One region of the Xenorhabdus bakwenae genome, then DNA from elsewhere that is predicted to be linked to it. Evidence: predicted binding sites of a transcription regulator. Region 1 holds the regulator's gene; the other holds the start of a gene.
What was found. The regulator PhoB, encoded in region 1, activates phosphate uptake and scavenging genes when phosphate is short. The targets are predictions, from matches to a motif close to CTGTCATAAAACTGNCNNAT.
Positions count from the first base shown of each region.

Region 2: pstS (phosphate ABC transporter substrate-binding protein PstS) is a predicted target of PhoB. The motif match lies at 8,447-8,466, and genes of this name have one in related genera.

Region 1 is NZ_CP119194.1:3,650,892-3,667,027, reverse strand. Features, by position in the region: gene PXH59_RS18180 (porin) at 1-821, shown strand, start outside; gene rdgC (recombination-associated protein RdgC) at 867-1,778, opposite strand; gene PXH59_RS18170 (bifunctional 2',3'-cyclic-nucleotide 2'-phosphodiesterase/3'-nucleotidase) at 2,101-4,053, shown strand; gene PXH59_RS18165 (ABC transporter substrate-binding protein) at 4,432-6,066, shown strand; gene PXH59_RS18160 (ABC transporter substrate-binding protein) at 6,341-7,963, shown strand; gene PXH59_RS18155 (SbcC/MukB-like Walker B domain-containing protein) at 8,168-11,848, opposite strand; gene sbcD (exonuclease subunit SbcD) at 11,866-13,083, opposite strand; gene phoB (phosphate regulon transcriptional regulator PhoB) at 13,353-14,042, shown strand; partial or broken gene phoR (phosphate regulon sensor histidine kinase PhoR) at 14,062-15,388, shown strand; gene brnQ (branched-chain amino acid transport system II carrier protein) at 15,744-16,136, shown strand, end outside.
Region 2 is NZ_CP119194.1:3,110,727-3,126,862, reverse strand. Features, by position in the region: gene PXH59_RS15700 (MFS transporter) at 1-1,011, shown strand, start outside; gene PXH59_RS15695 (amino acid ABC transporter permease) at 1,147-1,986, opposite strand; gene PXH59_RS15690 (amino acid ABC transporter permease) at 1,988-2,725, opposite strand; partial or broken gene PXH59_RS15685 (ABC transporter substrate-binding protein) at 2,825-3,674, opposite strand; gene phoU (phosphate signaling complex protein PhoU) at 3,785-4,501, opposite strand; gene pstB (phosphate ABC transporter ATP-binding protein PstB) at 4,520-5,293, opposite strand; gene pstA (phosphate ABC transporter permease PstA) at 5,393-6,301, opposite strand; gene pstC (phosphate ABC transporter permease PstC) at 6,303-7,262, opposite strand; gene pstS (phosphate ABC transporter substrate-binding protein PstS) at 7,294-8,316, opposite strand; gene PXH59_RS15655 (ATP-binding protein) at 8,507-9,538, opposite strand; gene ompR (osmolarity response regulator transcription factor OmpR) at 9,535-10,254, opposite strand; gene greB (transcription elongation factor GreB) at 10,354-10,836, opposite strand; gene PXH59_RS15640 (Tex family protein) at 11,110-13,446, shown strand; gene PXH59_RS15635 (pyridoxamine 5'-phosphate oxidase family protein) at 13,762-14,286, shown strand; gene feoA (ferrous iron transporter A) at 14,613-14,840, shown strand; gene feoB (Fe(2+) transporter permease subunit FeoB) at 14,914-16,136, shown strand, end outside.

The DNA of each region.
Region 1 (16,136 bases):
GGTCGCTGGATTATGGGCGTAATTATGGTGTGGTTTATGATGCCAACGCATGGACAGATGTATTGCCGGTATTTGGTGGTGATTCCATGGCCGCAACCGATAACTTCCTGATGGGGCGTTCAACAGGGTTATTAACTTATCGTAACACTGACTTTTTTGGTTTGGTCAATGGCCTGAATTTTGCCTTGCAGTATCAGGCTAAAAATGATGAGGGTACTAAAAATAGCCGTAGCGATGTTGCAAGGCAAAATGGCGACGGTTTTGGCCTTTCCAGCACCTATGACTTTGGTAATGGTTTCAATATTGGGGCGTCATACGGCAACTCTGACCGTACTTCGGTACAGAAACGGGGGGCTGATGCCGCTAAAGTTCTGGCAAAAGGCAATAAAGCCGAAGCGTGGATCGTTTCTGCCAAGTATGACAAAGATAACGTCTATCTGGCCGCCATGTATGGTGAAACCCGTAATATGACCCGGTTTGGCAGCTCTGTGAATAACTACACGATGTTTGCCAATAAAACCCAAAATATTGAGTTGACGGCTCAGTATCAGTTTGATTCTGGTTTGCGCCCCTCTGTCGCTTTTGTTTATTCCAAAGGTAAAGATCTGGGTAATGACCTGGCTGACAGGGGTATATTGACAGACAAGGGATCTGAAGATTTGGTGAAATATGTTTCAGTCGGTGCCTTCTATAATTTCAACAAAAACATGGGCACGTATGCTGAATATCAATTCAACTTATTGAAAGACAATGATTTCACCAAGAAAGCGAAGATCAGTACTGACGATGTCTTTGGTGTTGGTTTGGTTTATCGCTTTTAATGGTTATCGAACTGCCTCAAACCCATTGAGGCAGTTCTTTTGTGATTACCTTTCGGCTTCGCCACCCAGCGCATCAATCGTATTTTTGATTAGTGCACCAAGTTCCCCTGTCATTAAGGTAAAATCAGCATCGAATCGTTGGGCCACATCTTCACGATCGATATCATCATTTTGATCACGTAAAGTTTCGCTGAATTTAATGCGCTTGAAAGCGCCATCGTCTGACAGCATAAACTGAATACGCTCTTCCCAATCCAGGGCCAACTTAGTGACATATTTGCCGGATTCAATATGCGCCGCAATTTCGTCTGAGACCAAATCCTGTTTCTTACAGCGGATCACCCCGCCTTCTTCCAGAATGGCTTTTAGCTCGGCTTCATCCATCAGGGCATAACCGGCAGGAAGATCACCTGAACGTACCCACTCGGTTAGCGTCAATTCAATGGGATTGGTGAAAGTAAGAGGCACAACGGGCAGTGATCCTAATGTCTTTCTCAGCAATGCCAGATTATCTTCAGCCCGTTTTGCGCTGGCGGCATCAACGATGATCACATGATTGACGGTATCGATCCAAATATAGGTTTGGCTGAAACGGCTGAATGCTCTTGGCAGTAGCGTATGAATGACTTCATCTTTCAGTGAATCTTTCTCCGTCTTTTTCAGCTTGCGGTGTTGTTCGCCTTCCAGACGGGCTATTTTGTCCTGTAATTCCTGCTTAATCACTGGAGAAGGCAGTATTTTTTCTTCTTTGCGTGCGCAGATCAGAATTTGATTGCCGGAAGCATGGGTTAATGCTTCACCGTGGGAACCCATTGGCGAAACCCAGCCAGTTTTCATCATATCCTGGCTGCCGCATGGGGTGAATGCCAATGGGCTTAATTGTTTTTCCAGTTCATCCGCCGAAAGGGAAATCTCTCGGTTTAAACGGTAAATCATTAAATTTTTGAACCATAACATATAGTTACCCCATATTGTTGCGCGTCGTGACAAAGGTCATCTTAAAATATAAGGGGGCATGATAACGAATCATATGACGAAGCCCTAGAACTTCTAGAGTTTCCTATAATCACTTTCTCATTTTCATATAATAAACAGCGTCGCTCTGCTCAATAGGAAAAGTGAGCTATGTGCATCGCCAACGAGAGCAGGCAATGTTAAAAGTGCAGCCAGGTGGCTACTCACCACCCTAACCGGAGCACGTTTGTCTTTTTAAGTAAAATTTCATAGGGAGAAGCGGGTTTGAGTTCTCCCGTATTATTCTATAAAGGGGAATAGCATGATGAAGAACATGGCGAAAATATCCACCCTGGCAATGCTGGTGGCATTCAATGTGAACGCAGCAACCGTTGATTTACGGGTGATGGAAACCTCGGATATTCACGGCAATCTGATGGATTTCGATTACTTTAAAGATAAATCCACGGAGCAATTTGGTCTGATTCGTACTGTGAACTTAATTAAGGCGGCCAAAGCGGAAGCAACCAATGCGATCTTGGTCGATAACGGTGACTTGATTCAAGGCAGCCCGCTTGCGGATTATGTGGTGGCAAAAGGATTGAAACAAGGGGAGGTTCATCCGGCCTACAACCTAATGAATACGCTGGATTATACCGTCGGTAACTTTGGTAACCATGAATTCAACTTTGGCTTGGATTATCTGAAACAGGCTATTGCCGGTGCCAAATTTCCTTATATCAATGCGAATATCATCGATGCCAAAACCGGTAAAAACTACTTTACGCCTTATATTATCGTTGAGACTCCAGTGAAAGATCGCGAAGGCAAAGCGCATTCGATTAAGATCGGTTATATCGGTTTTGTGCCACCTCAAATCACCATTTGGGATAAAGCCAATCTCAATGGCAAAGTGGTTGTTAATGACATCACTGAGACCGCAAAAAAATTCGTCCCTCAGATGAAGAAAGAGGGTGCAGAGCTGGTTATCGCCATTCCTCATTCCGGTTTTTCTCAAGATCCTTATAAAGCGATGGCAGAAAACTCGGTTTACTATCTGAGTGACGTCCCCGGCATTAATGCCATTATGTTTGGTCATGCTCACGGTGTATTCCCGGGCAAAGAATATGCGGGTATCAAAGGTGTTAATGTCGCTGATGGCACGATTAATGGCATTCCTGCCGTTATGCCGGGGCAGTGGGGGGATCATCTGGGGGTTGTTGATATGGTGATCAATAACAACAGTGGTGAGTGGAAAGTCGAATCTGCCAAAGCACAAGCCCGCCCTATCTATGATAAAGCCCATAAAAAAGCCCTGGTTGAACGCGATAATCAACTGGCTGCCATCATCGAAAAAGATCACAAGGGAACCCGTGAGTTCGTCGGTAAATTTATCGGTAAAGCCTCTGACAACATGTACAGCTATCTGGCGCTGATCCAGAGTGATCCCACTGTGCAGATCGTCAATGATGCGCAGGTAGATTACACCAAACGCTTTATTCAGGGTGATCCTAATCTGGATGGCCTTCCTGTTTTAGCGGCGGCGGCCCCTTTCAAAGCCGGCGGGCGTAAAAATTCACCGGCTGACTTTGTGGAAGTGGAAAAAGGTGATCTGACTTTCCGTAACGCCGCAGATTTATATCTCTATCCAAATACACTGGTGGTGGTAAAAGCAACGGGGGCGGATGTGGTTGAGTGGCTGGAATGCGCGGCGGGCATGTTTAACCAGATTGATGCAAACTCCACCAAACCACAAGAATTGCTGAACTGGGAGGGTTTCCGCACGTATAACTTCGATACCATCACAGGGGTTAACTATAAGATAGACCTGACTCAACCTGCTAAATACGACACTGATTGCCAGCTTATCAATAAAGGGGCGAACCGCATCAAAGATGTTACTTATCAGGGTAAGCCAATTGATCCAACAGCCACTTTCCTGATCGCCACCAATAACTACCGTGGTTACGGTAGCAAATTCGCCGGAACCGGAGAAAATCACATTGCATTTGCGTCACCGGATGAAAACCGCACCATTTTGGCTTCTTACATTGCCAGAATGACCAAAGAGAAGGGGGTTGTATCAACTCAGGCTGAAAACAACTGGTCATTCTTGCCAATCAAAACAGATAAAAAATTAGATATCCGTTTCGAAACTTCCCCAACAGAAAAAGCGGCGACATTCGTTAAGGAACACGCCCAATACCCGATGAAGTACTTAAAAAATGATGATACTGGTTTTGCTATTTATCAAATTGATTTAACAGAGAAAAAATAAAACTGACTGAATTTTGTCGTCTTAATGCCTGCTCTTCTGCCTGGCTAAAGGGCAGGCAAGTTATTTATGTGTGATAGCAAGAATTTTGCAGTGATGGGTTGCTTAGGGCCAGAATATTAAGAGATAGTGTGACAGAGATAAAAGATAACGCAGATAAGCGCAGATAAAACCCATAGATCAAAGATAGTGTAACGTGAGTTATTATGCGTTGCACTTTGGTATGAGAATAAATGTCAAATTACGCGAAGGTATTATTCAATATATACCAATCCAACTTCAAGATGCGTGTTATATTTCCCCACCGCGCGGGGAAATATAAGGCCTCGCGTCGTCTTGCGGATTGGAGCTTGAAGTTTACCGAGTATGGAGAGCATTAATATGCAAAAAATTCGGGTAAGAATAATAAAAAATAAGATAGCTAAAATATTTATATGTTCTGTCAGTCTGATGCTGGGAAATATCACTTTCTCATATGCTGCGATTGTTCCTCCCAATGTACAATTGGCGGATAAGCAAGAAATTACCCGCAACAATTTTTCCGAACCAGGTTCATTAGATCCGCATAAATCTGAAGGTAGCAGTGAATTTGATATTTTGAGGGATTTTTTTGAGCGCTTAGTTGATACAGATAAAGAAGAGCATATTATCCCCGCTTTGGCTGAACGCTGGGAAATCAAAGATAATAAAACGTGGATCTTCCATTTAAGAAAAGGGGTTAAATGGTCTGACGGTACACCGATGACTGCCCATGATGTGGTTTTTTCATTACGGCGATTGGTGACACCTGACACGATTTCTCCTTACGGGAGTTACCTGATTCAGGCGACTGTCGTGAATGCCCGTGAGGTACTGTCTGGTAAGAAAAAACCGCAAGAACTCGGTGTGAAGGCCCTGGATGATGCAACGGTAGAAATTACACTGGAAAGGCCAAAAGCGGGTTTTCTGCAAATGCTGGCGCATCCCGCCATGTCTCCTGTTAGTGAACAGGTTATTAAAAAATATGGCAGTAAATGGACTCTGCCCCAACATTTTGTCAGCAATGGGCCTTTTAAACTTTCTGAATGGGTAGTGAATGAAAAAATTGTCGGTATCAGAAATCCCTATTATTGGGATAATAAAAATACCGTAATTAATAAAGTCACTTACTTGCCATTATCGGATTATAAAGCGGATCTAAACCGCTATATGACAGGCGAGATTGATATCTCTAACGGAGGGCCACCGGAATTCTTGCCAACCGTTAAGAGGAAGTTTGGTGATCAATTACATGTTAAACCCATGATGAGTGTTTATTATTATCTCTTTAATATGCAAAAGCCGCCATTTAATGATGTTCGAGTCAGACAAGCGCTGGCTTTAGCATTGGATAGAAATATTATCACTGACAAGGTATTAGGAAATGGTCAAAAGCCCGCTAATGATGTGGTGTCTCCGGGGGCTGGGGGTATTTATTTAAAACAGCCAGAATATGCCTCATGGACACAGGAACAGCGCGTCGCCAGAGCCAAAACGTTACTGAATGAGGCTGGTTTTAATGAAAAGAACCTACTTAAGTTTACCTTATTATATAATACCTCTGATGGTCATAAAAAAATTGCCATTGCTGCCAGCTCGGCGTGGAAAAAGAATCTAGGTGTGGAAGTTATCTTACAAAATCAGGAAACCAAAACACAAAATGACAGTATTACGCAAGGCAATTTTGAGCTGACAAGATACGCATGGAATGCTGATTATAGTAGCCCGACTAGCTTTTTAGATATTTTCACGTCAGGGAATACCAATAACCATATGAGATATCAAAATAAGGAATTCGATCAATGGGTTTTAAAAGCAGATGAAACTAATGAACCCGCCTATTATCAACAAGCCATTGATATTCTCAATCAGGAAATACCTGCCATCCCCGTTTATTATTATGTCCGTGTAAAACTAGTCAGGCCCTATGTTGGTGGATTTTACGTTGACTCAATGGGAAATATCCCGACAAAAGATCTCTATATTATTAAACACTGATAACCATAGTGGTTCGTGATACCTGTTCAAAGGAAAAGCAAGAATTGCTTTTCCTTTCAGGATAACTTTTTCCTCTGTGCTGAAATTTGAAAACTATTGTGTATAAATACATAACTATAAATACATAGCTATAAATACAGTATTTAAAAAATTTATTATTATTGCATTAAATAATTTATTGGGTAATAAATAGCGTGTCATGCTGAAATATGGATTGAAAATAAAATAAAGGATAAAAATAAATAATTACAGCACAGCTATGGGGAGACATGACATGTTAAATCAAATCAGCAAAAAAACGGTTAAAACATTAGTTTTTTCTATCAGTATTATATTGGGTAGTACAACATTGTCTTATGCCACAGTTATTCCATCAGGTACACAATTAGCAGAAAAACAAGAAATTGTCCGCAATAATGGTGCAGAGCCTGCTTCATTGGATGTCGATAAAGTTGAAGGTAATATTGCATTAAACATTATCAATGATTTTTTTGATACGTTAGTAGGCACGGATAAACAGGGCCAGATCATACCCAAACTGGCCGCAAGCTGGGAAACGAAGGATAATAAAACCTGGATTTTTCATCTGAGGAAAGGAATCAAATGGTCTGATGGTACGTCAATTACCGCGCATGATGTGGTATTTAGCTGGCGGCGGTTAACAAATCCTAAAACGCTTTCGCCATATGGCAGCTATTTTGCGGATGCTTCCGTGGTGAATGCCAAAGAGATTTTAGCCGGAAAGAAACAAGCGGAAGAGCTTGGTGTCAAAGCCCTGGATGATTCGACATTGGAGGTCAGGCTAGAAAAACCTGTTGGATACTTTTTACAGATGCTAGCGTTCAATATTGCGTCTCCGATTAGCGAGAAAGCCGTTGAAAAATATGGAGACAAATGGACTCAACCTGATTTTTTTGTTTCCAGTGGCGCATTTAAGTTAGCAGAGTGGAAAGTGAATGAAAAAATTGTTGGAGTAAGAAATCCTTATTATTGGGATAATAAAGACACCGTTATTAATAAGGTCACTTATCTCCCACTTTCATCAGATACCTCAGATTTAAACCGTTATCTGGCCGGAGAAATAGATATTACATTTACGATCCCATTAGGATCTTTTGCCTCATTAAAGAAAAACATGAACTCACAGGTTCATATTTCACCGATACTTAGCACATATTACTATGAATTTAACAATAAAAAACCGCTGTTTAAAGATATTAGAATCCGGCAAGCACTAGATCTTGCTTTGGATAGAAATATTATTGCTGATAAAGTTGTTGCTCAAGGGCAAATACCCGCTTATACCATCCTGCCACCAGGAATTGGTGGTTTTAAATTTAAACAGCCTGATTATATCTCATGGACACAAGCTCAACGTAATGAAAAAGCTAAACAATTATTGAATGAAGCGGGCTTTAATAAAAATCATCCTCTTAAATTTAATTTGGTTTGCAACTCATCAAATTTACATAAAAAAGTGGCTATTGCGGCAACCTCGATGTGGAAAAAGAATCTCGGTGTTATTGCTAATATACAAATTGAAGAGTGGAAAGTTATGCTGGAGAACGAACATCAAGGGAAATTCGATGTCGTTAGAGGCGGGTGGATTGGCGATTATAATAATCCGATAGCTTTTTTTAATATATTTACAACAAATCAAACCAATAATACCTCTTTTTATTCTAATAAAGACTTCGATAATTGGATTCGTCAAGCAGGAGAAACGAATAAACAAGAGGATTTTCAACAGGCACTCGATATTATGACAAAAGACACTCCTGTTATCCCCGTTTATTACTATGTTACTGCGATATTGGTGAAGCCTTATATTGGTGGCTATTACGCCGATCTTTTGGGGAGAATATCAACGAAAGATCTTTATGTCATTAAGCACTAAATTAAGAGCCTGCTAAAGCAGGCTCTCCATCATCTATACGCGATAAACTTCAAGTTGCAATCCGCAAGACGACGCGAGGCCTTATATTTCCCCGCTTCGCGGGGAAATATAACACGCATCTTGAAGTTGGATTGGTATATTGCAAGGCTTTATATACACATCACACACATTGCTCAGGCGGTTGTCACTATTTGATTTCCATGTTTAAACCCGAAATTCTGCGGCTAATTGGCTGAAGCCCAATCCATTCTTTTTTTCCACTTTGATCTGAACAGGAATTCGCTCTTTTAAGGCTTCTACATGGCTAATTACCCCGATAGTTTTTCCTGATACATTAAGGTGATCCAGTGCATCCAAAGCGATATCCAGGGTTTCAGGATCAAGCGTGCCAAAGCCTTCATCAAGGAACAGGGATTCTATTTGTGTTTTGTTACTCACTAGATCAGACAAGGCGAGGGCAAGAGCCAGGCTGACAAGGAAACTTTCACCTCCAGAAAGCGTTTTAGTATCCCTCATGGCTTCCGCTTGCCAGGTGTCAACGACTTGTAATTCCAGCCCACCGTCATCCTTGCGTTGCAAGTAGTAGCGGCCATGTAATTTTTCCAATCGAATATTAGCCAGATGCACGAGATGATCCAATGTCAGGCCTTGAGCAAAACGGCGGAATTTAGCGCCATCGGCGGAGCCAATAAGATTATTGAGATAGCTCCAGTCATCATATGTTTGCTGTAAAAGTGCGATCTGTGCCAGTAACTCCTGTTGGTGTTGGCGGCGAGTTGCATCACTGCTCAATAGGGTTCTGACTTCACCTTGTTGTTGGTTGTTGTGTTTCAACTGAGCCGTAACGTCGGTCAATAGGGCGGCTAATTGTTGAGGTTCATACTGGTTAAGTAATTGCGGCTGTGTTTTTGTATGTCGTTGTAAGGCCACTTCTGATTCATGGTGGCGTGTTTTGGCCTGCAATTGTTGCTGTTCAAGTTTTTCTTGTAATTGTTGTAATTTTTCCCGCTGTTCCGGTTCCAATAAAGCACGTTCAAAGGATGATTGATCAGGAAAGCCTTGCTGTTCTAAGCCTGTTTGGAAATGGCTGGCAGCACGTTTGTAGTTTGCTTCGGCGGCGAGGTGGCTTTTTTCTATTTCACTGGCAGCACCGATTAATTGACTCATTTTATTTTGCAGTGTTTGCAGATGGAAAGTTGCTTGTTTGTGGCTCGTTTCCAGTTCATTGGTTTTTTGTTGCAAAGCCTGACGAACGGCAATGATGGATTGTTCGCCAAATAAACGATGACGTTCCTGGCGTGTTTGTTCCAATAACTGTATTTGTTGTTTCTGCTGTTCATTCAAAGCATGAAGATGAGTGGAGAGCTTATTTTTTTGTTTGTCTAGTTCACCCAGTTTGCTTTGCAAGGCTGCTTGCTCTTTTTGTAGCTGCTGCCACTTTTCTCGTGAATTGTGGTAGTTTTTTAATTCCTGTTCACGCTGTTGCAGCCAGTTTTCTGTTTCATAGGGGGCTGGGAGTGTGAAAGGTGTTGGCTGTAATTGTGTGTTTAACTGTTGTGCTGTCGCTGCGTAGTGAGCTTCTATTAGTTGAACTTCTTCCGCCTTTTCTGCCAATTGTTTTTGGGCTGAATCCTGTTTGAATTTTTCCAATTCAATATTCTTTTCACAAGCCTGGTATTGCTCCCGATTGGCAGCAAGTGCTTTTTCGGCTGCTTGATAGTTTTTCTCTGCCTGTGAAAGTGCTTTTTGTTGAGCTTGGTATTGGTGATAAGTAGATTGTCGCTGACTGATAAAGTGATTAACCGTCTCTGCTTTCATCGGTAATTCTGTAGCTTGTAACTGCTGGCAATGGTGTTCCCACTGTTTAACCAATGCTGCTAATTTAATATTGTATTGTGCAATATTTTGCTGCAATTGCTCGCAGTGCTGCTGTTGAATCTGTTGTTTTTGCTGTAGGGTTGCACGATTTTCTTGCAATTGCTCAATCTGTTGGCGCAGCGTTTTCAAACGCTCTTCTGAATGTGGTAGGGCAATATTCTGGTATTCGTTGATTAAAGGATGATGAGTTGAACCACACAGCGGGCAAGATTCACCTGCTTTTAATTGTGACCGTTCTTTTTCCAGGCTAACTATTTGTTGTTCTAAACGAATTCGATTGGTGAGATCGTCATAATGTTGCTGCTTATCTGCCAATTGTTGATTGAGGATTGTGATCTGATCAGGTAAGGCTTTTACCAATGCTTGAGATTGGATCAATTGGTTTTGATCGGCTGAGATCGTGGTATGTAACTGCTGGATCTGGGGAAGTAAGATCTCCAGTTGGTTTTGTGATACTAATTGTTTCTGATAATTTTCTAAATTTTTTTGTAATTGTTCTAGTGGATGCTTTTGCTGCAAAGTTGTGAGTTGGCTTGCCGCAGTGGCAAGGCTGTTGCGCAGTATTTGGCTCTGTTCTTGTTGTTTGGCTAACTCTGCATTCAAGGTATGTAAATCATCGGTTGTGCGGGCAAGCTCTGAGGCAATTTGTTGGGTGCTTTGGGTAAGCTGATCTATTTTTTCTTGTCGCTCTTTCTGGCGGGTGAATAGTTGTTTCCATTCAGGCAGTTTGCTGTCCAAACTGCGGTAATAAGGGTGCTGCTCATCATAGGATTCCAACGCCTTTTGTTCGCTATTTAAAGCTGCTGTTTGGTCCTGTGTCGCTTGGTGTTGGGATAAGATGTCTGTGAGGTCACGGTTTTGTCCTGCAATCTCTTGCTCAAGTTTCAGCAGATCTTTGGATTGGATATCAATTTTATGATCGAGCGGCATAATTTGCGCTGAGATGAGCGTTTCTTGTTGGTTTTGATGCTGTTGATGTTCTTCCCGCTGTTTTTCCAGTTGTGTCAGTTGCTGTTCGGCAGGTTGCAGCATGGCCAGTTGTTGTTGGCGCTCATACTCTATTTTTGTGCGTTGTTCTATGATCCGCTGTTTTTCATGGATGGCTCGGTTTTGGGCATCCCATAATGGACGGATTTTCTCTGCGGGTTCGCCAGCAGCAAGTTGTTGCAATTGAGGTTGTGCTTCCTGAATGTCTTGTTCAGTTTGTTGTAAAAGTGAAGCACTGCTGACCAGTGATTGCTGTAGCTCATCCTGTCGCAAAAGCCACTGTTCAGCTGTTTGCAAGGCTTTCATTTGTTGGCTGAGTTGGGTTTCTTCTGTAATGAGCTGCTGTTGTTGGTTTTGGTATGTCTGTTGTTGTTCTGGCGTGAGTAACTCAATGGAAGCGGCTTTGGTTTGTTGGATATTCAGCTCAGATTGCACCTCTTTATGGCGTTGATAAATTTCTTGGGACAGCATGCCGTAAATTTCTGTACCGGTTAGCTCTTCCAGTAGATCGGCTCTGTCTTTATCCTGTGCATTCAAAAATGCGGCAAAATTCCCCTGTGACAAAAGCATGGATTTGGTAAAACGGCTAAAATCCAGCCCAGTTATTTCGGCTATTTTTTCTTTTTTCTCTGGAATTTTATCAGCCAGGATTTTTCCCTCTTTTTTGAGGGCTAATTCTCCTTTTGGGGGCTGGAGTTTGCCATTTACCTGGTTACGAGCACGACGCTGACTCCAAAATGCCCGATAAGCGACGCCTTTGACTTCAAATTCTACTTCAGCAAGACACTCTGCGGTATGATGGGTCATAAGTTCATTTTGCGAGGCAGAAATAGTGTTGAGCCTTGGTGTTTCATGATAAAGGGCGAGGCAAATGGCATCCAATAAAGATGTTTTCCCTGCACCCGTTGGGCCGATAATGGCAAACAATCCATTGCTGGCAAAGGGTTCTGCCGTAAAGTCAATTTTCCACTCACCTTGCAGGGAATTGATATTTTTCAGCCGTAAGCTAAGAATTTTCATGGCATGTTCTCTTCAGGTTATTGCTGAGAAATATCATCCAGCGTCTGTTTAAATAGAGTGGTCAGGCGTTGTTTTTGGGCAAGATCATCGATTTCTGCCAGCGCTAAACGTCGCTCAAAGACTTCATCTACACTTAGCTCGGTAAGCGTTTCTTTATGTTGTTCTGACAGTGACCGTTGGCGAGCGCTTTTGCTGCGGCGTAGCAGGATAATCTCAACAGGCAACCCTTCACTTAGGGCCTGAATGCGTTTTTGGATGTCGTGCAGATAATCCTGGGTTGCGACTTCAATATCCAGCCAAACCGGGCGCTCTCCCTGATGTTCCTTGAAAACGTGTAATTGCTCTTCGATTTGTTTCAAATTACCACGAATAAGCTGCATAGGCTGATAATGTGGGATTGGTAACAGTGTGATGTTATCGAGTTTGCCTGATTTAAAGTCCACTAAGCAGACACTTTTTTCCTGTCCCACTTCATCAAAGCTGAGTGGAATAGGAGAACCGCTGTAGCGGATATGCGCTGATTTACCGATGACTTGCGGGCGGTGGATATGCCCTAGTGCAATATAGTCAGCAGGAGGGAATGACTGTGCGGGGAAGGCCTCTAATGTGCCGATGTAAATATCTCGAACGGAATCTGTAGTGGAAGCGCCCACCGTAGTGAGGTGACCCGTGGCGATAATCGGTAATGGCTGGCCGAGCTGTTCTCGTAATGCACAGGCTTGTTGGTAGAGCTTGTGATAATGCCCGGAGATGGCATCCTGTAGTGCCTGTTGCTTTTGTACGCCCGATTGCCCTGCCTGACTGGTCATAATATCCCGTGGCCGCAGATAGGGAATGGCACAGAGAATGGCCCCTGCATTGCCATCTCTGTTATTCAGAAGCTTTATTTGCTGTGTGATATCTTCAGTTTCAGCATTGGCAATCACAAGGGTATTCAGGTAAGAGAGGAGGGATTTTGATTCGTTAAGTGTGGCAACAGAATCGTGGTTTCCACCAAGAATGACAAGCTGGCAGCCTGTAGGCTGTAATGCCACAATGAATTTGTTATAAAGTTCACGTGCGTAGCTGGGGGGCGAACCAGTATCAAAAATATCGCCGGCAATAATTAGTGCATCAACTTGATATTGAATGGTTTTTTCAATCAGCCACTGCAAAAAATGCTTATGTTCAGCAGCGCGGCTTTTAGTAAAAAAATATTGGCCAAGATGCCAGTCAGATGTGTGAATAATTCGCATGATTTTCCCGCCCGTTACTTCCTTGCTTGTTGCAGGGGTTAATTATAATGGCAGTTTGAGGGATGTCCTGTGCAATTCGACATTCTTTACTGAATTTTCGAGCTACTTCGCATCCACAGTGAAATATGACAAAGTTGCAAAATTTTCTTTGGGAGCCAGTTTGTCTCTTGCTAATTGAGGAGTAAGAGGTTTCATCAAAGTGTCATAAAATTGACTCATAATGTTTTGTCGTGAACTCACTGACCTTAATGACATTAACGGAATTAACCATGGTTAAACGCATTTTGGTAGTTGAAGATGAAGTGCCGATTCGTGAAATGGTCTGTTTTGCTCTGGAACAAAACGGTTATCAGGCCATTGAAGCGGAAGATTACGATACGGCGCTAAGACGTTTGTCTGAGCCTTATCCTGATTTGGTATTATTGGACTGGATGCTGCCGGGAGGTTCGGGAATACAACTTATCCGGCAAATGAAACGGGATAATAACGTTAAGGCGATCCCTATTATTATGGTCACGGCTCGGGTGGAAGAAGAAGATAGGGTACATGGCTTAGATGTCGGTGCCGATGACTATATAACAAAGCCTTTTTCACCCAAGGAATTGATTGCCCGGGTTAAGGCTGTTTTGCGCCGCCTTTCACCTATAGAGTCGGAAGAGATTATTGATATGGATGGATTAGCGCTGGATCCGTCATCCCACCGCGTTTCCAGTCATGGACAAGATGTGGACATGGGACCAACTGAATTCAAACTTCTCCACTTTTTTATGACTCATCCTGAGCGTGTTTATAGTCGTGAGCAGCTACTCAACTATGTGTGGGGAACAAATGTTTATGTGGAAGATCGTACGGTTGATGTACATATTCGCCGCTTGCGTAGGGCGCTGGAGATAGGGGGTCACGCAAGGATGGTACAGACGGTGCGGGGGACGGGTTATCGCTTTTCTACCCGCTATTGATTGTTCGGAGTAAAGTCGCGTGCTTGAGCGTTTATCCTGGAAAAAGTTGGTATGGGGGCTTGTGCTTTTTTGCTTGCCCGCTGTCATTTTGTCTCTTTTCATCGGTCAGTTAGCATGGTTGCTGGTTATTGCACTATTTTTGGCTCTGATATGGCATGGCTATAATTTACTGAAATTATCCGATTGGTTATGGCTGGATCGCAATATGTTACCGCCCGCCGGTCGTGGCGGCTGGGAACCTATCTTTTATGGTATTTATCAGTTGCAGCAACGCAATCGCAAACGACGTCGTGAACTTGCATTACTCATCAAGCGCTTTCGCAGTGGGGCGGAATCGTTGCCGGATGCCATTGTGATAATGACCACGGAGGGCAATATTTTTTGGTGTAATCGTCTGGCTCAGCATTTACTTGGATTCCGCTGGCCTGAGGATAACGGTCAGCATATTTTCAACCTGCTTCGCTATCCTGATTTTAGCCGTTATATTACAGCGAATGATTTTTCCCACCCTCTGTCCATCGAATTGAATAATGGCAATATGATAGAGTTCCGCATTATGCCTTATTCTGAGAAGCAATTATTGATGGTCGCACGCGACATCACCCAAAAACGACAGTTGGAAAATGCCAGACGGGATTTTTTTTGCCAATGTAAGTCATGAACTCAAAACCCCTCTCACTGTACTGCAAGGTTATCTGGAAATGATGGAGGATCAGGCGTTCAACACTAACGTAAACCAGAAAGTCATCGGTACAATGCGGGAACAAATACGAAGAATGGATGGTTTGGTGCAACAACTGCTGCATCTTTCCAAAATTGAAGGGGGACCACAAGTGAACATGAATGAAGTCGTGGATGTTCCCAACATATTGAAAGTATTGCAACGAGAAGTATTACAACGAAAAGTATTGGCCTTGGGAAATGAGCAGCACGATATTGTGTTTGATATTGATGAAAGGCTGAAAGTGTTTGGTAATGAAGAGCAATTACGCAGTGCAATGTCCAACCTTGTTTATAACGCCATTACACATACCCCTCCGGGCACAAGGATTGAGGTGAGCTGGCGAGATGTTTCCCAAGGTGCACAGTTCAAAGTGGAAGACAATGGCGGTGGAATTAGTGCGGAACATTTACCACGTCTGACAGAACGTTTTTATCGCGTCGATCTGGCCCGCTCACGTCAAACTGGGGGGAATGGGTTAGGTTTATCGATAGTGAAACATGCATTGCATCACTATAATACTCATCTTGATATTGCGAGTACTTTAGGGAAAGGCTCAGTGTTTAGCTTTTTATTGGCATCTCGGCTTATTGCCTCTGCCAAAAACCGTTTTACGACAAAATGATTTATGCGTTAGCATGAACAAAAAATGTGCGCGAGCAGAAAATGAACAAATCATATAGTGTGTATTCAATGATAGATAACAATAATAACTGATTTTAAAAACCAGTTCAGTACATTATTCTGGTTTTTGGTTTTACACTTGCCTTTTAGCGCTATAAAAGTTTTACTTGGGGGCAGTTGTTGGCGATTCTAGCTGTTATTACTACTATCATTCTGTATCTTGCGATTATCAGTGAATATTATGTTGATCACTGACTGTTAAATCAGAATTCGGTCTCGCCAGTGAAAATTCAAGTACTTGCGATAGTTACTGTCGCAAATGCATCTCTTTTGGCAATAATACATTAGCAATCATTATGGCATACCGTTTATCATCTAAGGATATTTGGGCATTAGGTTTTATGACCTTTGCCTTGTTTGTTGGTGCGGGAAATATTATTTTTCCGCCTATGGTTGGCTTGCAGGCAGGAGAGAATGTTTGGATCTCAGCCGCTGGCTTTTTGCTAACTGCTGTTGGCATGCCGGTCATTACTGTCATTGCGTTGGCAAAAGTGGGTGGGGGCATTGAAGCACTCAGTGCACCGATTGGGAAAACGGCAGGTCTGATTCTGGCAACTGTTTGCTATTTAGCTGTCGGCCCCCTGTTTGCAACCCCCAGGACTGCAACGGTTTCTTTTGAAGTGGGTATGGCATCACTTACCGGAACAGGTGATCTTCCTCTATTTATCTATAGTGTGATCTATTTTGCA
Region 2 (16,136 bases), 540 kb from region 1:
GAATATTACTGGTGGGGATCGGTTTTTCTGATCAACATCCCGATTGCTCTGATTGCGTTTGGCTTTGCACTGGTCGTCATTTCTAAAAGCCCGGACAATCCAGGCCATCACTTTGACCTGATTGCTTCGGTGCAAATTATGATTGGTTTGGTCAGTATCACTTATGCCATCAAAGAATTAAGCAAACCAGTACCTTCATTGTTAACCGCCGCGACAGTGGGTATCGCAGGAATTATTTTCACCGTCATCTTCATTCGTCGCCAGTTAAGTTCATCAACCCCGATGATCGATTTCAACCTCTTCCGCAATCGTGTTTTCACTGCGGGAGTCGTCGCAGCTTTCGTTTCCACAGCAGCACTAGTCGGGATGGAACTTGCTATCAGTCAACGCTTCCAACTCGCTATGGGTCTATCTCCCCTTCTGGCGGGACTATTTATTCTGCCCATTCCGATTGCCTCTTTTATTGCCGGCCCTTTGGCCGGAATTGCGATACCCAAATTTGGTGCCGGGCGGATCATGTGGCTTTCACTCGCTTTTGCCGGTCTGGGGATCACTGTTTATCTCGCTGGCCTGCAATCCGGGCTTTTCGTGCAAATCACTGCATTTTGCATCATTGGATTTGGTAGCGGCGCAGCAATGACCGCTGCTTCCACATCCATCATGCTAAATGCCCCAGAAAATAAAGCTGGCACCGCTGCCTCTATCGAAGAAGTCGCTTATGAACTGGGAAGTTTAATCGGGATAGCCGTTCTCGGCAGTCTGATGGTGGCGGTCTATTCTGCCTCATTTATTCTTCCGGCTGATACACGTATTCCAGAACTGGCGCGAAACAGTATTGATGAGGCACTTATTGTTGCAGAAGGGCTAAAGGGAGAGGTCGCACTGTCACTGATCCATGCAGCAAAACAGGCTTTCAATCACTCATTCCTGTCGGTGTTAATCGCAGCAGGGACATTGCTGTTGTTGACTTCTGTACTCATTGCTGTGTTTGGAAAAGAGAAACGCCATTAATTGAGCCAATAAACATGAAAAAGCCGCATTAAGCGGCTCTCTGAAAATGTTCCTTTAAGCGGTTAATTTAAATATCTTTATGACTAACATCACAAATTAAAGGTGATTTTGCAGTTCTTTTATACTCGATAAACGTCAGGTTGCAATCCGCAAGACGACGCGAGACCTTATATTTCCCCGCTGCGCAGGGAATGAATACAACAACGAAAATATCTGCCAGATGCCAGATATTAATTTTGCGGCACCACGGTCAACGCTTTTTTTACGCCAGAAGCCGAAGATTGCGGTTCTTTCACGCCTCACCGAGAAGCGGCGGGCAACGTAATTGGCAATTAACTCCAGTGACAAACACATGACAAAATAAACCAGCGCAACGAATAAAAAGACTTCCATCGGATAAACCATACTGCGGCTATTCACCTGGGTCGCCAAAAATGACAGTTCTGCCACACCAACGATATACGCCAATGAGGTATCCTTAATTAACGCAATCCACTGATTGATGAATGAAGGCACCATCATACGCAATGCCTGCGGCAAAACGATATGCCAAAGCACTTCCCAACGATTGAAGCCCAGTGATAACCCAGCCCGCCATTGACCATCACCAATCGCTAAAATTCCCGCTTTAACACCATGTGCTAAATAAGCCGAAGTAATCAATGCCAGCGCACAGACAACGGTCGTAATTTCAGGGATCTCCATCCCCAATACGACAGGCAACAAAAAGTACGTCCAGAAAATCAGCATAATGACCGGAATAGCGCGAAAGAAACCCAGTACTGCCGCCAACAGGTTGGCCCAAAAACCACGCAACATCGCCAGAGCAACGCCACCCAGAATACCCAATACAATGGAGATCGTCCCCGCTATGATGCTGATGACCAGCGTCAATGCCGCGCCTTCCAACGGCCCATCGGGAAAGGTTCCCAATAGCAAATAACGCCAGTTTTCTGCAATAACAGTAAAGTCCATATCAATACCCTCTCGCCACTGTTTTCTGTTGGCGCCATTGTCCCCAGCCTTCCATCACCGCAATAATGGCGATGTAGAGTACTGTCGCCACACCAAATGCCTCAAAGGTTTGTAAGGTTTGGGTTTCCACCTGACGAGAAGCATAGGAAAGTTCTGCCACCCCAATCGCCATGGTTAATGATGAATTCTTGACAATATTCATGTATTGCCCCAACAAGGGTGGCATGGCTATTTTCAATGCCTGTGGCAATACAACGTACCGCATGGCCTGCCAGCCCGTTAAGCCCAATGCATGAGCAGCATATTTCTGCCCGCGTGCGACGCCCTGAATGCCCGCACGTAATTCTTCCGCCACAAACGGGGCTGAATAAAGGGTTAATCCAATAAATCCCGCCAAAAATTCAAAGGATGGCCATGCCAGTGTCAGACCGAAAATCAGGGTGTCGTGGGGCGTGTTCAGCCACATCATCGCCTCTTGTGGCAGAATTTGCCCGGATGCGAAATACCAGAAAAACAGTTGTACCAACAAAGGCGTGTTACGAAATACCGTAGTGTAAACCGTCACCAGCCAGCGCAGTGGCTTGATTTGGCTATCCCGTACCGCCGCAATGACAAAACCCAGTAAAGTAGAAGAGATCATGACACAGGCAGAAAGCCACAAGGTGATCAGAAATCCCTGCCAAAGCCACTGAAGATATTCAGGAGCCAGTAAATGCTCAGTAATCAATTGCTCAAACATATCATTCACCGCATAAACAAACAGCAAAGCCCCGAAATAACGGGGCTAATCAATTGGTGTTCTTAAATGGAAGCACTAAATGGAAGCACTAAACAAACATTACTGTTTTGCCTGATCCTCTAACGGAGCAAATTTAAAATCACCTCGCGGTTGAGCGGATTTAGTTTCCGGGCCAAACCAGCGATTGTAGATTTTCGCTGCTTCACCCTCTTTTTCCAATTTCACTAAGGTTTGGTTAACCGAATCCACCAATCGTGTTTCCCCTTTGGAGGCCGCAACTGCTTGATATTCACGAGTAATGCTGAAAGGGGAAATTTCAAAATCGGCTTTCTGGGCTTCCGGTACATTTGCCAGCAAACCGACCAGTTTCGCATCATCCTGCGTAATCGCCTGAACATTGCCATTTCTTAAAGCCGCAAATGCCAGCGGCGTATCGTCATAAGAGATCACTTTGGCAGTTGGATAACGCTCACGCAGGGTAATCTCCTGTACTGTTCCCTTATCTGCCCCAATACGCAGTTTGGCAATATCATCCGGCTTGGTCAGAACGCCTTTGCGGGCAATGAACTTCTGGCCCGTGGCAAAATAAGGAACGGAGAAATCAACTTGCTTTGCACGTTCGTCAGTGATGGTGAAATTAGCGGCAATTAAGTCGATTTTTTTTGGAAGAAAGCAAAGGAATACGGTTTGCCGGATTTGTTGGGCGCAATTCCAGTTTCACCCCTAAATCATTAGCAATCGCATTGGCGATATCGACATCATAGCCTGCCAATTTTTTCGTTTTGGGATCGATAAAGCCAAATGGTGGGTTACTGTCAAATACCGCAATACGTACCGTGCCGGCTTTTTTAATGTCATCAAGTTTATCTGCTTTTGCCACTCCTGAAACCAAGGCCAAACCGGTCAGCAGAGCAGTAACTGCTACGCGAGATTGATTGCGGATCTTCATTGTACACCCCTGTTGGTTATTAATTTTTATCTATCAACAAAAGCTATCAATTTAGATATAGCACCTGAAATAATATAAAATACTATATTTATTCCAGTTAGGAATAAAAACTAGTCTTTTTGGGTGAGTAATTTCTCCAGCTTATCACCCCCAATATGACGAAAGTCCTGTCCTTTGACGTAATAGAAGATAAATTCACAAATATTTTGGCAACGGTCACCAATGCGCTCAATCGCGCGGGCACAGAAAAGCGCCGTCATGACATTCGGAATCGTTCTGGGATCTTCCATCATATAGGTCATGAGCTGACGGATAATACTTTCATATTCCTGATCAACTTTTTTGTCTTCACGGTAGATACGGATAGCCTCTTGCAGATCCATACGGGCAAAGGCATCCAACACATCATGCAACATTTGGATCGTGTGGCGTCCCAATGATTCCAAGCTAACCAGCAAGGATTGCTGTTGATGTGAAAATCTTTCAAGCGCAGTCTGGCAGATCTTATCGGCAACATCGCCAATCCGCTCCAGTTCAGCAATGGTCTTTGAAATAACCATGATCAGACGCAAATCACTGGCCGTCGGCTGACGTTTGGCAATGATGCGAACACACGCTTCATCAATCGCCACTTCCATCATATTGACTTTCTGGTCATCCTCAATCACTTGCCGCGCCAACACTTCATCCTGGTTGTGCATCGCCAGAATCGCCTTACTGAGCTGTTCTTCCACCAGCCCGCCCATTGTCATCAATTCTGTACGAATATGTTCCAGTTCAGCATTGAACTGACCGGAGATATGTTTGCTGAGATTCAGATTATCCATATTATGCTATACCCCGTATTAACCGTAACGGCCGGTAATGTAATCTTCGGTCTGTTTCATCTTCGGTGTGGTAAACAATCTGTCCGTATCGCTAAATTCAATCAGTTCACCCAGGTACATAAATGCCGTGTAATCCGAACAGCGAGCCGCCTGCTGCATATTGTGGGTGACGATCACGACGGTATATTCCGATTTCAGTTCGCTGATCAACTCTTCAATGCGCCCTGTCGAGATGGGATCAAGTGCCGAACAGGGTTCATCCAGCAACAAAACCTCTGGACGAATAGCAATACCACGGGCGATACACAGACGCTGTTGTTGACCACCAGAAAGGCTATGCCCACTCTGGTGCAATTTATCTTTGGTTTCATTCCACAATGCCGCTTTGGTCAACGCCCATTGGACACGTTCGTCCATCTCTGTTCTGGGCAGTTTTTCAAACAGGCGCACCCCGAAAGCAATATTGTCGTAAATGGACATCGGGAATGGTGTCGGCTTCTGGAAGACCATCCCAACTTTGGCACGTAGCAAGGCAACATCTTGCTTGTCTGTCAGGATATTGGTGCCATCCAGAATAATTTCACCCTCAACGCGCTGATCACCGTACAATTCATACATTTTATTGAAAATACGCAGTAACGTGGATTTACCACAGCCCGATGGCCCGATGAATGCCGTTACCTTATTTTGTGCGATATCCAGCGTAATATTTTTCAACGCATGAAACGTGCCGTAATAGAAATTCAGATCACATACCTGAATTTTACTTCCTGCGATTTTATTGACTGCCATGTTGTTTATCGCCGTATTGTTTACTGAAATAACGTCATTAGCCTTATTCATCAGTATTTGTCTCTTTAATACTTTCTGCTTTTGTTCCTTTGAAAAACATCAGTCCTTTTTCTTCACAAACAACGCACGCGCCACAATGTTAATGAGCAATACACATAGAGTAATCAACAATACCCCCGCCCATGCCAACTGTTGCCAGTCGGAGAATGGACTCATGGCAAACTTGAAAATAGTGACAGGCAAGTTTGCCATCGGCTGGTTAAGATCGGTGCTCCAGAACTGGTTGGAAAGCGAAGTGAACAACAATGGAGCCGTTTCACCGGCGATACGAGCAATAGCCAGCAATACACCGGTCATAATGCCGGATATTGAGGCTTTCAACGTGATGGCAGAGATCATTTTCCATTTTGGTGTGCCCAGTGCATAAGCGGCTTCACGCAAGTTATCCGGCACTAGTTTCAGCATGTTTTCCGTTGTACGAATAACAATGGGGATCTGCAACAGTGCCAGTGCAATGACGCCTGCCCAACCCGAAAAGTGCTGCACTTTTGCCACCACAACCGTGTAGACAAACAATCCAACCACAATCGAAGGCGCTGAAAGCAGGATGTCATTAATAAAACGGATGATTTCTGCCAGCCATGAACGGCGGCCATACTCCGCCAGATAAATGCCCGCCATAATCCCCAATGGCGTACCAAACACCGTCGCCCAGAAGATCAGCAAACCGCTACCCACAATGGCGTTTGCCAGTCCACCGCCCTCGGTATTGGGAGGAGGCGTCATTTCAGTAAACAACGCCAGCGACATACCATCGATACCTTTAGTGACAGTGGAGAATAAAATCCAGCCCAGCCAGAATAAACCGAATGCCATCGTCATCATGGAGAGCATCAGCGCCAGCCGGTTTTTCTGACGACGCCATGACTGCATACGGCGACGGCTTTTCATCTCCGCGTCATTTACTGTATTGGCGAAAGGGGCGGGTTGCTCATTGATGGTTGTCATCTCAGCGCTGCCCCTCATTTTTTGCCAGACGCAGAATCATCAATTTTGATAACGCCAGGACAATAAAAGTGATGACAAATAAAATCAGCCCCAGTTCCATCAATGCGGCGGTATGCAGGCCTGATTCAGCCTCAGCAAATTCATTTGCCAATGCAGAGGTAATACTGTTCCCCGGCATATACAGAGACACACTATCAAGTTGGTAGGTATTACCGATAATAAAAGTGACCGCCATTGTTTCTCCCAATGCCCGGCCAAGCCCCAACATGACGCCACCAATGACACCATTTCGGGTATACGGCAAGACGATATGCCAAATCACTTCCCATGTTGTACAACCAATACCATAGGCAGACTCTTTCATCATCACAGGGGTCTGTTCAAACACATCGCGCATGACAGAAGCGATATAGGGGATAATCATGATGGCAAGAATGACACCCGCCGCCAGAATGCCGATGCCAAAGGCAGGGCCGGAGAATAGCGCACCCACGATGGGAATACTGGAGAACACGTCACCAACGGGTTGCTGAAAATAGGTGGCAAACAGTGGAGCGAAAACAAACAGCCCCCACATGCCATAAACAATGCTGGGGATCGCGGCCAATAACTCAATCGCCATACCCAACGGACGTTTTAACCAGTTTGGTGACAATTCCGTCAGAAACAGGGCGATACCAAAACTCACGGGAACCGCAATAATCAGGGCAACTAACGAAGTCATCAATGTGCCATAAACCGGTATCAATGCGCCAAACATCCCTGCCGGCGCATCCCACTCTTTGCTCCATAAGAACGCAAAACCAAATGCTTGTATACTCGGCCAGGAAGCAATGATCAGCGAAATGATAATGCCGCCCAGCAGAAATAAAGTTAACAACGCCGCTAACTTAACCAGAACGCTGAAGATAATGTCACCCTTTTTGCTTGGTGCTTTCAGTGCCGTTTTACGTTCGGCCATACGCATCATTCTCATGTTAGGTTATGTCCCCTTAATAAAAGGGGAAATTACGCTTCCACGCTGCACGCACCTGGCTGACCACTTCTTCCGGCAGGGTGGCATAATCTAGCTCTTTCGCTTGTTGTTTGCCGTTGTTATAAGCCCAATCGAAGAATTTCAGCACTTCTGCACCCTTGACTGCATTTGCCTGCTTTTTGTAGATGAGAATGTATGTAGTCGAGGTAATTGGCCACGCATTATCGCCTTTCTGGTTTGTCAGATCTTGGGCAAAGCTGTGGCTCCAATCTGCCCCTTTAGCCGCCGCACTAAAGTTCTCTTCGGTAGGCGCTAGCACAGCTCCCTCCGCTGAAACCAGTTTGGTATAAGCCAGGTGATTCTGCTTTGCATAGGCATATTCGACATAACCAATCGAACCCGGCAGACGCTGAACAAATGCAGCAATCCCGTCATTACCTTTACCGCCCAATCCTGTTGGCCATTTGACGGTCGAGCCAGCCCCGACTTTTTGTTTCCAATCGCTACTAACTTTGGACAGGTAACTCGTAAAAACGTAGGAAGTCCCTGAGCCATCCGCGCGACGAATCACGGCAATGTTTTGCTCTGGCAGTTTGAGATCGGGGTTCAACTTTGCAATCGCCGGATCATTCCATTTATTGATATGACCCAGATAGATATCACCAAGGGTTTTACCATCCAGAACCAACTGACCCGCTTTAACACCGGTAATGTTCACTGCCAGCACAATCCCACCGATGACCGTTGGAAACTGGAACAGACCATCAGTCGCCAATTTTTCGTCAGACAGCGGGGCATCAGAGGCACCAAAATCAACGGTATTCGCAATAATCTGTTTTACACCCCCAGAAGAACCGATGCCTTGATAATTGATTTTGTTACCCGTTTCTTTCTGATAAGAATCCGCCCACTTGGTATATATCGGAGCAGGAAATGTTGCACCTGCCCCCGTCAGGCTGGCGGCGGCAAATGAAGACAGGGATGTCATGGCAAATACAGTAACCATGATGCTCGCCACGGTGGTACGCATTGATTTCATACTATCTCCTGTTGGAATACACATCATTAATGAAAAATAAATGACAGGTATCGCTGACAATCTGATTTTCAGGTAAGAAAATGATTCAATAAAGAAAATAGGTGAATGCAATGACAATAAGATGTATGAATGATGACATTTTTATGACAGGCGGTTTCGGCAGTGCCTTATTTTGCGTCCAATGCGATTCTTATGTTGCACTCAATGGAAGATATACACGAATGGACAGCCCCTGTTTTTCACTGCTCCCCACCTGAATATCTCCCCCGTGGCTATCAATGATACGGCGGATGATCGCCAACCCCAGCCCCACGCCCTTATTTATTTCGCCCCTATTATTTATTTCACTTTTATTATTTCCCTGCATAAAAGGCTGAAATAAAATGGCGGCGGCTTCTTTCGTCATTCCAGTACCGTTGTCCTCAACCTGAAACCAGCCAAATTTTTCTGTTGAGCCACTACTGATACGAACCCATCCATTGCCATAACGCCGGGCATTAGTCAACAGATTGACCAGTACACGTTTGATGGAAAAGGAATGGGCTAAAATGAAAATCGAACTTGTCGCTAAACGATTTTCAATATCGGTATCTGCCGCACAACGCTGTTCTGCGGCAATCACCTCTTTAAGCAACCCGTTCAATTCACAGCATGTCATCGGCATATCCTGCCCTGCCCGCTGATAATCAATGAATTGATCAATCATGGCATTGCACTCTTCAATGTCCTGATGAACCGATTCTGCCAGAAAATCATCTTTTCCCTCCATCATTTCCATCGCCAGACGAATACGGGTAAGCGGAGTGCGCAAGTCATGGCTCACGCCAGCCATTAATACCGCCTGATCGCTTTCCTGTGATTTCAGCTCCGTGGACAATTGGTTAAGCGCCCTAATCACGGAACGGATAGCGGGCGTCCCCCTTTCAGGCACTGATGAGCCTCTTTTTCCTTTTCCCATGTCGATAACGGCATTCTGCATGGCTTTCAATGAATGTCTCTGGACAGCGGAATATCGCCCGAACATCATGAACACGGACAATACCACCGCAAAAACACTGATAAAGAGATAGGGAAATACCGCGTTAAAAGGGAGCTTTTCTAATACCACCAGCAGTAAGGTAACCAGAGCGCTGAACAGCAAGCTGCCCAGCACTAAGTACAGAACACAGAAAAACAAAGTACGCAGAGAAAGCCAAATCTTTTTTACACTGGGCTTTTTCATACCTTGTTTCCATCAGGAACAAAAACGTATCCCAGCCCCCAAACCGTCTGGATATAACGCGGATGGGCAGGATCTTCTTCAATCAGGCGACGCAGACGGGAAATCTGGACATCAATGGAACGCTCCATCGCACCATACTCTCGTCCCCGAGCCAGATTCATCAATTTATCCCGTGATAATGGCTCACGTGGGTGAGAAACCAACACCTTCAACACGGAAAATTCCCCACTGGTCAAAGGTAACCATTCATCTTGATGAAACATTTCACGCGTTCCAAGATCAAGTTTAAATTTCCCGAACTTGATCACCGCATCATCCGGCGTCGGTGCCCCCGGCAGTTCTTTCGCCTGTCGCCGCAGGACAGCACGCATACGTGCCAACAATTCACGCGGGTTAAACGGCTTGGCAAGATAATCATCAGCGCCGATTTCAAGCCCCACAATCCGATCAACCTCTTCCCCTTTCGCGGATATCATGATGATCGGGATCGCGTTATGCTGACTTCTCAACCTTCGACAGATAGACAACCCATCTTCGCCCGGCAACATTAAATCCAGGACAATCAATTGAATAGATTCTCTGGTCAATAAACGATCCATCTGCTCTGCATTTGCGGCGCTACGCACCTGGAACCCCTGTTCGGATAAATAGCGTTCCAGTAACGCCCGCAAGCGCATATCATCATCAACAACAAGGATTTTATAACTCTCTTGCATGTTTCAGCTCCCAAGATGCTCCATGCCCGCAACATCCATTACTTTCACAGAAAACCCATAACCCCAATAGAAACTTAACCGCATGTATTTTAAGGCAACTTATGCCAAAGGCTGATAGCGAATTTCCAGTATCCAGTAAGTCACCACGCCATTCGGTGTCATCACTGTGACTTCATCATCAACCTGCTTACCCAGTAATGCCCTCGCCACCGGAGAATCAATGGAGATCCACTTCCTGGCAGGATCGAATTCATCCGGCCCTACCAAACGAAACAGGTGTTCCTCTTCATTCTCGTTTTCAACTTTTACCCATGCCCCAAAAAAGACTTTCCCTTCTTGGCGCGGGTCAGGATCGACAATTTGCAGTACATCCAGTCGTTTGGACAAAAACCGTACTCGGCGGTCAATTTCCCTTAACCTTTTTTTACCATAAATGTACTCTGCATTCTCTGAACGATCCCCCAATGCAGCGGCATCTGAAACCGCTTGGGTAACTTTGGGACGTTCAACTTTCCAGAGATATTTCAATTCCTGATCAAGTACATGCCAGCCCTCTCGGGTAATATAGTGACTCTTGGCCATGAAAAACTCACTTGAGAAAAAGGATTAATGGCGCAGTACTATATCTTATCAACTTTCATCAACCCAATCCCAATTCAGAAGATATTTGATGAATTCTGCTGCAACATAACTGAAATATCGCGCTAAACTGGAAATTATCGCGCTCAGCACGTATAAATGGAGCCAGTTTGAACCATGCCGATACTGTTTCAGATGAAATTTGATCTTATCCGGCTCTGTCTGCTGATGTCTCAGAATATCTACAGGCCCTAAAGAAGTTGAAGAAAACAGACCATGAATGAATCTTTAAGTCGAATCATTGCCGGTGAGCTACAGGCTCAACCACAGCAAATCCTAGCTGCCATTTCCCTGCTTGATGAGGGAAATACAGTTCCCTTTATCGCCCGTTACCGTAAAGAGGCCACCGGTGGTCTGGATGACACACAGCTCCGCCAACTCGAAAGCCGTCTCGGTTATCTGCGTGAACTGTCCAACCGCCGTCAGACTATCCTGAAATCAATTGAGGAACAGGGAAAACTAACTGTTGAGCTGACAGAAGCGATTAACGCTACACTGAGCAAAACTGAGTTGGAAGATCTGTACCTGCCTTATAAACCTAAACGCCGTACCCGTGGACAAACGGCCATTGAAGCTGGATTGGAGCCGCTGGCTGATCTGCTGTGGCAAGATCCACAACAAGAACCAGAACTGGCGGCGGCGGCCTATGTCAATGCCGACAAGGGCGTTACTGATACCAAGGCCGCATTGGATGGCGCACGTTATATCCTGATGGAGCGTTTTGCCGAAGATGCAACCTTGCTGGCGAAGGTACGTGAGTATTTATGGAAAAATGCTCACCTGGTTTCCAAGGTTATCGAAGGTAAAGAGGAAGAAGGTGCAAAATTCAGCGATTATTTCGATCACCACGAAGCCATCGCCACCGTTCCTTCCCATCGTGCCCTTGCTATGTTCCGTGGACGCAATGAAGGCATCCTGCAACTCTCTTTGAATGCAGACCCACAATTTGAGGAAGCGCCAAAAGAGAGCCACTGCGAACAAATTATTACCGATCACCTGAACCTGCGCCTGAACAATGCACCGGCTGACAATTGGCGTAAAGCCGTGGTGAGCTGGACATGGCGCATCAAGGTGCTGCTGCATCTGGAAACCGAACTGATGGGCACCCTGCGTGAGAAAGCCGAAAACGAGGCCATCAACGTATTCGCCCGTAACCTGAATGACCTGCTGATGGCTGCGCCTGCGGGTATGCGTGCAACAATGGGACTGGATCCGGGTTTGCGTACAGGCGTAAAAGTCGCCGTTGTTGACGCGACAGGCAAACTGATTGCTACCGATACCATTTATCCGCACACCGGACAGGAAAACAAAGCGGCTGCCATAGTCGCAGCGCTGTGCACCAAACATCAGGTGGAACTGGTTGCTATTGGCAACGGCACCGCATCCCGTGAAACAGAGCGTTTCTTTGTTAACGTGCAAAAACAGTATCCTGATGTTACGGCACAAAAAGTCGTGGTCAGCGAAGCGGGAGCTTCTGTCTATTCCGCATCTGAATTGGCTGCACTAGAATTCCCTGATTTGGATGTTTCCCTGCGTGGTGCAGTCTCCATTGCCCGCCGCTTGCAAGATCCACTGGCTGAACTGGTGAAAATCGAACCCAAATCCATCGGTGTGGGTCAATATCAGCATGATGTTAGCCAGACCCTGCTTGCCAAAAAACTGGATAACGTGGTTGAAGACGGTGTAAATAGCGTCGGTGTTGACCTGAATACGGCCTCTGTTGCCTTGCTGACTCGCGTTGCTGGCCTGACGCGCACTGTTGCCCAAAATATTGTGAACTGGCGCGATGAAAACGGTCGTTTCGACAACCGTAATCAATTATTGAAAGTCAGCCGTCTGGGGCCCAAAGCCTTCCTGCAATGTGCAGGCTTCCTGCGCATCAATCAGGGTGATAACCCGCTGGACGCTTCAACGGTTCACCCAGAAGCCTATCCCGTGGTTGAGAAGATCCTGGCAACAACCCAGCAGACACTGCCTGAACTGATGGGCAACCCGGCTAATTTGCGTAACCTGAGCGCCCAAGAGTTCACGACCGAAAAATTTGGGATCCCGACCGTCACCGATATCCTGAAAGAGCTGGAAAAACCGGGGCGCGATCCACGTCCTGAATTTAAGACTGCCACATTTGCCGATGGGGTTGAAACCATGAACGACCTGCAAGCAGGCATGATCCTGGAAGGTACGGTCACTAACGTGACCAATTTTGGTGCATTCGTGGATATCGGTGTCCATCAGGATGGTCTGGTTCATATCTCTTCCCTCTCCGATCGCTTTGTGGAAGATCCACACACCATCGTCAAGACAGGTGACATCGTGAAAGTGAAGGTGATGGATGTTGACCTCAACCGCAAGCGTATTGCATTAACCATGCGTCTTGATGAGCAACCAGGCGAAACCCAAGCCCGCCATAGCGCCCAAGAAGGTAACCGCCAGGATCGCAATAATCGTAACGGTAATGGCAGAAACCGGCCTGCTTCGCGTTCAGGTTCTGCGCCTTTAGCCAACAGCGCCATGAGTGATGCATTGGCTGCGGCTTTTAACAAAAAACGTTAATCAATAAAAAACGTTAGGTGGCTTAAAATGATTTCCTGAACTGGCCTAATTGTGCCAGTTCGGGATCTTTAATATCTGAAAAAATCATGATTTTCATCATCATAATTCTATTCATTGCTAACGTTATAAATTTGAATACGTTATGACATCTGCATATTTTAGTTAATTCTTCGTATAATCCATTTCGCAATAAATCTCATCATAATGGGAACTTATTGAATAATATAAATCATCAATAATACTCCAATGTTCTTATACCCAATGGGTTTCGCATTTTAGGTATAAAGAACGCATTCGTACTGTTGAGGAAAAGTCATGAATAAATATATCCAACGCAGTTTTGATCTACTCAGCAATATACGTTTCTTCAACCTTTCCACCCATGAACCAGATGAAGATTCAGCCTGGCCATCGACAATGTTCTATATTCCGAAATACAATCCACTGACACTAATCTGGTACTCAAAGCAAGATACCCGACATTCGCAAGAATTACATATCAATCCCCGTGTCAGCGGTGCAATCTACAGTAGCCGGGTCATGCCTGATTCATCGCTGGATCTGACCGGCGCCCAATTCGTTGGCTATGCCCGCCAAGTCCCCGATGAGCGACTACAGGAAACCTATGACTATTTTTTCTTAAAAACTTATCCTGATGAAAATATCAGACAGAAAAAAGCCCGTCCTATCAGTGACTATCAAGGCCACGCCATACGCCGTTTCTATGAATTGGCGATTCGGGCATGGTGGGTATACGATTCGGATGCCTGGAGCCAACATCAAGATGATGAACGTATACAGGTTCCACTGAGTGAATTACTTTATCCTCCAAAAGGTTAGTAAATACCGACAAATGATTTGTTAAATTAATAATAAAATTGAAATCAATGAGCCTTGTTTATTAACGAGGCTTATCAGTAAAAATTTTTTCCGAATATTCCCCCTTCTTAATAAAAATTTATTTTCAATAAAACCACCATTAATTTGATTAATATCAATTCATTTCCACATTATTCAGGATAAATGGCTAACATCGCAATTGCGTATTATTATCATTAACAACTATAATTCAGAGAAATTACCATACTTTTTTCTTGTGGTTCTTCCATTATTGAGGATAATAATTCTTATAATCACTTATTTTTTCAATTAGCGTGGAGATTTATATGGTTCTTATTCCAGAACGCAGATATAAAATTCTGGGATTTTCTCCAAAGATTACCCCAGCTTACCGACAAAAATTATTGTCACTCGGCATGTTACCTGGTTCAACATTTCAGGTCATTCGCTTCGCTCCATTGGGCGATCCAATACAAATCGAAACACGCAGAGTTAACCTTACCCTTCGTAAACAAGACCTGGCATTTCTCATGTTACATGAAGATCTGAATTAGCAAGGCCCGAAGTCAATTTGGTACTGAAATATATAAGGTACGAAATTCACTTTCCTGATTGGCAGAAAGTATGATGAAACAATTAACCATTGGCCTGATTGGTAATCCCAATGCCGGCAAAACAACGCTTTTTAACCAGCTTACCGGCTCTCACCAACGCGTGGGAAACTGGGCTGGCGTTACCGTAGAACGCAAAACCGGCCACTTTACCACCCATAACCATCAGATCGAACTTGTCGACCTTCCCGGCACTTATTCCCTTACCACCATTTCCGAGCAAACTTCCATTGATGAGCAAATCGCCTGCCACTATATCCTCAGTGGTGAAGCAGATATGCTCATCAATGTTATTGATGCGTCTAATCTGGAACGTAACCTTTATCTCTCACTGCAATTGATTGAACTGGGTGTTCCCTGCATCATTGCGCTGAACATGCTGGATATCGCCCAAAATCAACGCATCAAGATTGATATTCCTGCACTGGAAAAACGTCTTGGCTGTCCGGTCATCCCACTGGTTTCAACCCGTGCCACAGGGATAGATACGCTAAAAAAAGCCATCGACAATTACCCTCAGCATACCCGCCCTGTACAGGTTAATTATCCTGATGCGTTATTGCAGGAGATTTCCCACCTTTCCAGCCAGATCGCAGAAAAATTCACATCACAACAGCGCCGCTGGCTGACTTTACAAGTCCTGGAAGGGGATATTTACAGCCGTGGAGTATCCGGCCTGGCTCACGCACAACTGGCTGAAAGCAGAGAACGCTTACAAAAACAACAAATCGAAGAACCTGACCTCATCATTGCAGGCTCACGCTATCAAACCATCAGTGAAATTTGTCTGGCAGTCATTGATACCCGCACAGCCACACCCAACAAACTGACTCAAGCGTTAGATGCCGTTATCCTGAACCGCTGGTTGGGTCTGCCTGTCTTCCTGTTTGTCATGTACCTGATGTTTGTACTGGCTATCAATATTGGTGGAGCCTTACAGCCTATCTTTGACGGCGCTTCCACCGCCATTTTTATTGATGGCATGCAATGGCTCGGCCATACTCTCCATTTTCCACATTGGTTAACGGTGTTCCTTGCTCAAGGCGTTGGTGGGGGTATCAATACCGTACTGCCGCTGGTTCCCCAAATTGGCATGATGTACCTGTTCCTCTCCTTTCTGGAAGATTCCGGCTATATGGCTCGGGCGGCATTTGTCATGGACAGGCTGATGCAAGCCCTGGGGCTGCCGGGTAAATCCTTTGTGCCCCTGATTGTTGGCTTTGGTTGTAACGTGCCTGC